DNA from 3 places in the Aeromonas sp. MdU4 genome. Region 1 is predicted to be linked to each of the others. Evidence: predicted binding sites of a transcription regulator. Region 1 holds the regulator's gene; each other region holds the start of a gene.
What was found. The regulator MetJ, encoded in region 1, represses methionine synthesis genes. The targets are predictions, from matches to a motif close to AGANNTCTAGANNTCT.
Positions count from the first base shown of each region.

Region 2: a site for MetJ is predicted at 857-872, ahead of metA (homoserine O-succinyltransferase). Genes of this name have one in related genera too.
Region 3: a site for MetJ is predicted at 1,056-1,071, ahead of metN (methionine ABC transporter ATP-binding protein MetN). Genes of this name have one in related genera too.

Region 1 covers NZ_JBHFMW010000006.1:198,613-200,880, forward strand. Annotated here, with positions in the region: gene ACE1BR_RS04585 (aromatic amino acid transport family protein) at 1-1,051, shown strand, start outside; gene metJ (met regulon transcriptional regulator MetJ) at 1,127-1,450, opposite strand; gene metB (cystathionine gamma-synthase) at 1,671-2,268, shown strand, end outside.
Region 2 covers NZ_JBHFMW010000027.1:136,914-139,181, reverse strand. Annotated here, with positions in the region: gene ACE1BR_RS16720 (HD-GYP domain-containing protein) at 1-754, opposite strand, end outside; gene metA (homoserine O-succinyltransferase) at 899-1,846, shown strand; gene ACE1BR_RS16710 (protein tyrosine phosphatase) at 1,848-2,268, opposite strand, start outside.
Region 3 covers NZ_JBHFMW010000002.1:114,778-117,045, reverse strand. Annotated here, with positions in the region: gene ppgK (polyphosphate--glucose phosphotransferase) at 1-174, shown strand, start outside; gene ACE1BR_RS02000 (hypothetical protein) at 267-722, opposite strand; gene metN (methionine ABC transporter ATP-binding protein MetN) at 1,206-2,249, shown strand; gene ACE1BR_RS01990 (methionine ABC transporter permease) at 2,230-2,268, shown strand, end outside.

The DNA.
Region 1 (2,268 bases):
CCGCGGGCTGGCACGCTTCGTCCTCTCCTCTGCCCGCCCCCACGCCGACTTTACCGAAGTGGCGGAGGAGCACTTCGGCAAGATGGCTGGTCGCCTCATTTCGGCGCTCTACTTCCTCTCCATCTTCCCGATCCTGCTTATCTACGGAGTCGGGCTGACCAACACGGTGGAGAGTTTCATGATCAACCAGCTTGGCATGGCAACCCCGGATCGGGTGATGCTCTCCGGCGTGCTGGTGTTCGCCATGATCGCCGTGATGCTGGCGGGGGAAAAAGCGATGCTGCGCGCCTTCGCCGTCATGGTCTATCCGCTGGCCGCCATTCTGCTGGCCCTCTCCTGCTACCTGATTCCCCAGTGGCAGTGGCCGGAAGTGACTGCGTTTGAATGGGGCAGTTTCCTCAATACCGTTTGGCTGGCACTGCCGGTCACCGTGTTCGCCTTCAGCCACGCCGCCGCCATCTCAGGTTTTGCCAACGTGCAGCGCCGGGAATATGGCGAGCTGGCCGAAGCCAAGAGCAGCCTGATCCTGCGCAACACCACAGTGATGCTAGTGGGTTTCGTGCTGTTCTTTGTCTTCTCCTGCGTGCTGAGTCTCTCGCCCGCCCAGTTGGCCGAAGCCAAGGCCCAGAACGTCTCGGTGCTCTCTTATCTGGCCAACATCACCGATAACCCGGTGATCGTGACCTTGGGACCGCTGATCGCCTTTATCGCCATCAGCTCGTCATTCCTCGGCCACTTCCTCGGAGCCCGAGAAAGCCTGAAAAGCCTGATCGCCAAGCCCACCGGCCTGCCGCTGGCGAAGGCGGACAAGGTCGGGATCGCCCTGATGTTCTTCTCCATCTGGGGTGCCGCCGTCATCAACCCCGGCATTCTGGGGCTGATGGAGACCCTCTCCGGCCCGGTCATCGCCATGATCCTGTTCATCATGCCGGTCATTGCGATCTATAAGGTGGAGGCGCTGGCCCGCTTCCGTCATGGCTGGACCAACGGCTTTATCCTGCTGACCGGTTCGCTGGCGGTATCGGCGCTGATCTTCAGCCTGCTGAAATAACAACGGCCCCGTAAACGGGGCCGTTGAAACGACAAGAGGCGACCCGTGGGTCGCCTCTTGTTCATTGCAAATCGCTTACTCTTTGTCGAAATCTTCGATCTCTTTGCCCAGCGCTTCCATGATGGCGCGCGCCTCGGCAGGGACGCTGTCCGGCTGATCCTTGCGCAAATCTTCATCGCAAGGAAGCGGCTGACCAGTGAAGGCATGCAGGAAGGCTTCACAGAGCAGCTCGCTGTTGGTCGCATGACGCAGGTTGTTCACCTGACGACGGGTGCGCTCATCGGTCAACACCTTCAACACCTTGAGCGGGATCGAGACGGTAATCTTCTTGACCTGTTCGCTCTTCTTACCGTGTTCCGCGTAGGGGCTGACGTAGTCGCCGTTCCACTCTGTTCCCATGACTCACCTGTTCTCATTTAGCCGTGAGCACGGATTTTAACCCTTAAGGAAATTAATGGCAATCCAACAGCAAAGCCATTTAGACGTCTGGAAGTGTTGACGGCCTTTTTAAGCTGGCGTAGTGTGATTCATCATGATGCCAGCATTGGCACGATAGCGTGTGGCAAAAACCGCGTGGCAGGAAGAGTAGCCACCGTCCAGAGAGATCAAGGAGAGAAACATGACCCACAAGGCCACCCTGGCGGTTCGCACCGGGATTGAGACAGACCAGCAACACGGTGCCGTGGTGCCGCCTATCTACCTCTCCAGCAACTACACCTTTGCCGACTTTGGCGAACCCCGTCAATACGATTATGCCCGCTCCGGCAACCCGACCCGTACCAATCTGGCGGACGCGCTGGCGGCACTGGAAGGGGGTGCCGGTGCCGTGGTCACCAGCACTGGCATGGGGGCAGTCCATCTGGTTACCACCGCCCTGCTCAAGGCGGGGGATCTGCTGATCGCCCCCCACGACTGCTACGGCGGCACCTGGCGCCTGTTCGAGTATCTGGCGGCCAAGGGCCACTACCGTGTGCAGTTTGTCGATCAGGGGGATGAGGCCGCACTGGCCGCATCGCTGGCCCAGAAGCCTGCGCTGGTATGGGTCGAGACCCCCTCCAACCCGCTGCTGCGGGTGGTGGATATCAGCGCCATTGCCAGCGCCGCTCATGAGGTGGGTGCACAGGTAGTGGTGGACAACACCTTCCTCTCCCCCCTGCTGCAACAGCCACTGGCGCTTGGTGCCGATGTGGTGGTGCACTCCACCACCAAGTACATCA
Region 2 (2,268 bases), on a different contig from region 1:
TGCCCTTCGCCTCGGCCGGGAAATCTTTGGCCAAGTTGAGCAGGTCGAGGCCATAGCGCGGGTGCTGGGCCATCAGGTTCTGTTCGGGTTTGGTCAGCGGCTCGGTCTTGCGCAGGATCTGGCTCGGGATTTTCAGCTTGCCGATGTCGTGGAACAGGGCACCCATGCCGATCTGACGGATCTCGTCGGCCGTCATGCAGCACTCCTTGGCGAGCAGCATGCTGAGCACGCTGACGTTGAGGGAGTGGAAATAGAGGTTGTTGCCATCCTCGCCGTCGGAGACCAGATGGAGCACCATCTCATCCACCGAGAGCAGCTGCTCGGTCATGGCGTTGATCAGCTCCTGCGCCTCACCGATGGCATTGAGGGGGCGAGACTGGATCTTGCTCATCACGCTGCGCACCTGTGCCAGCGACTGCTGGAACTGTTTCTCGCACTGCTGCAGCTCGCGGCGATACTGCTGGAGCTGCTCGATGCGGCGCTCTTTCTCCTGCTGCATCTCTGCCTGGCGCTGAGCGGCATCCGCCGTCTCTTGCGGCTGGGGCTGCACCTGACTGAGGGGTTTGGGCGGGGAATCGCTCTTGTCGGGGATGATGGTGACCAGTTTCAAGCCGAGTCGACGGATCAGCTCAATCTCCTCTTCACTCTTGATCTTGAAGCTGGAAAACAGGAACGGGTGTTCGCGCCACCCCAGTGGCAGGGATACATAATTGCCGACTTGCAGCCGATCTACGGAAATCTTGATACCGGTCATTATCTTGGAAGCAGGGAAGATACTGAGCCGTATGCTAGTCAAAGGTGAGGGTGAATACAAAAGGTATCTGATGACAGAGCGGGAGCTTTATTATAGGCTTCTAGATGTCCAGACATATTTACCGATGCAGTACAGGGAGTAAGCATGCCGATCAAGATCCCGGATCAGTTACCCGCCGCCGAAGTGCTGGGGCAGGAGAACATCTTCGTGATGACGGAATCCAGGGCCGTCACTCAGAACATTCGCCCGCTGCGAGTGTTGATCCTCAACCTGATGCCCAAGAAGATTGAGACCGAGATCCAGCTGATGCGGATGCTCTCCAACTCGCCGCTGCAGGTAGATGTCGATCTGCTACGCATCGACGATCGGGAGTCGAAGAACACGCCGCAGGCGCATCTGGAGAACTTCTATCACGACTTCGAACAGGTGCGTGGCAACAACTACGACGGCATGATCATCACCGGGGCGCCGCTCGGGCTGGTGGAGTTCGAGGAAGTGGTCTATTGGCCGCGCATCGTCGAGATCATCGAGTGGTCCCATCAGCATGTGACCTCCACCCTCTTTCTCTGCTGGGCGGTGCAGGCGGCGCTGAAGGCGCTCTATGGCATGGAGAAGCAGACCCGTGGCGAGAAGCTCTCCGGTGTCTATCACCACCATCGCCTCGACGAGCACGAGCCGCTGCTGCGTGGTTTTGATGATGAGTTCGTCGCGCCCCACTCCCGTTATGCGGCATTCGATGGCGATCTGATCCGGGCTCACACCGATCTGCAAATATTCGCCGAGTCAGCAGAGGCGGGCGTCTATCTGGCGGCGACCAAGGATTGTCGTCAGGTCTTCGTCACCGGTCATCCCGAGTACGATGTCCTGACGCTGGATGGGGAGTATCAGCGAGATCTGGCGGCTGGGATCGAGCCGGCCATCCCGGTCAACTACTACCCGAACAATGACCCGAGCCAGACCCCGCGCGCCAGCTGGCGCAGCCATGGCCACCTGCTGTTTGCCAACTGGCTCAACTACTATGTCTACCAGCTCACCAGCTACAAGGTGGAGGATATCGGTAGGGTCTTTACCTACGACCAGAGCGGCAAGTAGTTCAGTCGTTGTCCTCCAGCCGGTCGGCCAGCGTATCGAGCCACTGGCGGTGCACGGCGAGTGTGAATGCCTTTGGTCTGCGGGCTTTGATGGTGGTTATGACCTCGTCGAGGGGCTGGCCGAAAGAGAGCAGCAGTGTCGCGGCCATCAGCCCGGTACGGCCACTTCCCCCCTTGCAGTGAATGGCCAGATGTTTGCCATCGTGCAGCAGGCAGATCAGTTGTGGTAATGCTTGCTGCCAGGCCCGCTCGAAGGCCGCATCAGGGGCTTTGTCATCCTCTATGGGCAGGTGAAACCAGCGCATCCCTTCGTGCTCGACCTCTTGGCCGAGGTGCGCCAATTCAAATCTTGCCAGTTCGGTGCTGGTCATCAGGGTGATGACTCCGTGGGCTCCGGCCAGCTTGAGCTGATCGAGCGCCAGG
Region 3 (2,268 bases), on a different contig from region 1:
CTCGAGTTTCTCTTCTCTCCCGACCTCTTTATTCTGGGGGGCGGCAGCGCAGCCAAACTGGAGAAGTTTGTCGATCGTATCGAGACCCGGGCGCCACTTATTCCGGCAGCCAGCCTCAATCAGGCCGGTATTATCGGGGCAGCCCTCTATGCCGCCGAACGGCATCAGGACTAATTGTCCATCGATGCCTTAGTTTCCCAATACCAAGAGGGCCCGACAGCCATGTCGGGCCCTCTCTCTATCTGCTCTTTGGCTCTATGAGTTCCCTACAAATCATCGAGCCGGTGGGCCCCATGTACCAGCTGGGTCAGGCGGGTTTGTTCCAGCCGGGCCAGATTGTCGAGCAAGGCTGCGGTGGCGGGTGTCGGGCACTCACGGGCCAGATGTCCCAGCTCGCCAATCAGCTGCTCTTCCCAACGGCAGACCAGAGCTACTATCTCTTCGGTTCGAGCCGAAGCAGACAACTCGCAGCGGGCAATATCCGGCAACATATCTTCGCTAAAACACTGATCCAGCCAGGTCTCCCGCACCGATTCGCCAAGCTGGCTGGCATACTCCTGCAGATGGGCGCTGGCGGCATCCTCCCGCCCTTGCAGATAGACCAGCAGCATCCTGCAGCGCTCGCTATCCACCTGATCGCCCAAACGTCGGTAACAGAGACCAAGCTGGTGATGCACCAGCTCGAGGTAGTGCAGCAACTCTTTGATCTGTTGGAATCTCATCGCTCTGCTCTCCATGCTGAATCAGTCATTCAAGTATAAAAAACGACCAGCGATCCCCCAATCCCGATCCCGCTTCTCCTTGCGCTGCATCAAAGTTGGGACAGGTATAAAGAAGCTGGCAGACAAGATGCTCAACTTTATGCAATTCTGAGGCTGGTGATAGGCTGGTGCTGCGGCCAGAGAGCCGCAACAGGGATACCTAATAGAACGGAGCCTCATCGGCGATTAGCCAACTTTAATTCGGCCCTTCCGCTTCACCACAAAATTCAATATGGCATGAGCTCAAAACCTCTTGCTCCTTATCTGCCAGCTGAGAATCCTTATCACTTTTTTAGACGTCTAGACGTAAAAACATGCGTTGACACAGCCATCCGGACATCTTAGCATCATCCCCCATGATGGCAGCGTAACCCAGTGAAACCTCTGCCCAATTTTCCCGCCTGTAGCGCCCTGTGCTGTAAGGCTGTTAGCACGGAAGAATCCATGATTAAGTTGATCGGTCTCAACAAAGTCTACGGTACAGGCAGTGACGCCGTGCACGCCCTGCGTGACGTGAGTCTGCATGTACCCCAAGGCAAAATCTTCGGGGTGATCGGTGCCTCCGGTGCCGGCAAGAGTACCCTTATTCGTTGTGTCAACCTGCTGGAGCGCCCGACAGAGGGGCAAGTCATCGTCGGTGGTCAGGATCTGGTCGCCCTGAGCGAACGGGATCTGACCCAGGCCCGCCGCCAGATCGGGATGATCTTCCAGCACTTTAACCTGCTCGCCTCCCGCACCGTGTTTGCCAATATCGCCTTTCCGCTGGAGCTGGCAGGCTGGAGCAAAGAGCGGATCAAGAGCCGGGTCGAAGAGCTGCTGGCGCTGGTCGGGCTGGAAGCCCGCGCCCAGGCCTATCCCTCCGAGCTCTCCGGCGGCCAGAAGCAGCGTGTCGCCATTGCCCGGGCACTGGCCCCGGCGCCCAAGGTACTGCTCTGTGACGAGGCCACTTCGGCCCTCGATCCGCAGACTACCCGCTCGATCCTGACCCTGCTCAAGGAGATCAACGTCAAGCTGGGGCTCACAATCCTGCTTATCACCCACGAGATGGATGTGGTGAAAGGGATCTGTGACGAAGTGGCCATCATCAGCGATGGTCGCCTGATCGAACAGGGCGAAGTGGCCTGGTTCTTCAGCAATGCCAAGACCCAGCTGGCCCGTGACTTTATCCACTCCACCATCCATCTGGAGGTACCGCAGGAGTATCAGGATCGGATGAGCGCAGAGCGGGTTGCTGGCAGTTACCCGCTGCTGAAACTCGGCTTTACCGGCAGCACGGTCGATACACCGCTGATTTCCGAGGCAAGCCGCCGTTTCAACATCGACATCAGCATTCTGAGTGCGGACATTGAATACGCCGGTGGCGTCAAGTTCGGCTTCCTGCTGGCAGAACTGTTCGGGGATGAAGCCCAGTGCGAGGCGACCCAGCAGTTCCTCATCGACAACCATATTCAGCTGGAGGTAATGGGTTATGTCCGAAGCCATGATTAATCTGCTCATCACGGCCCTG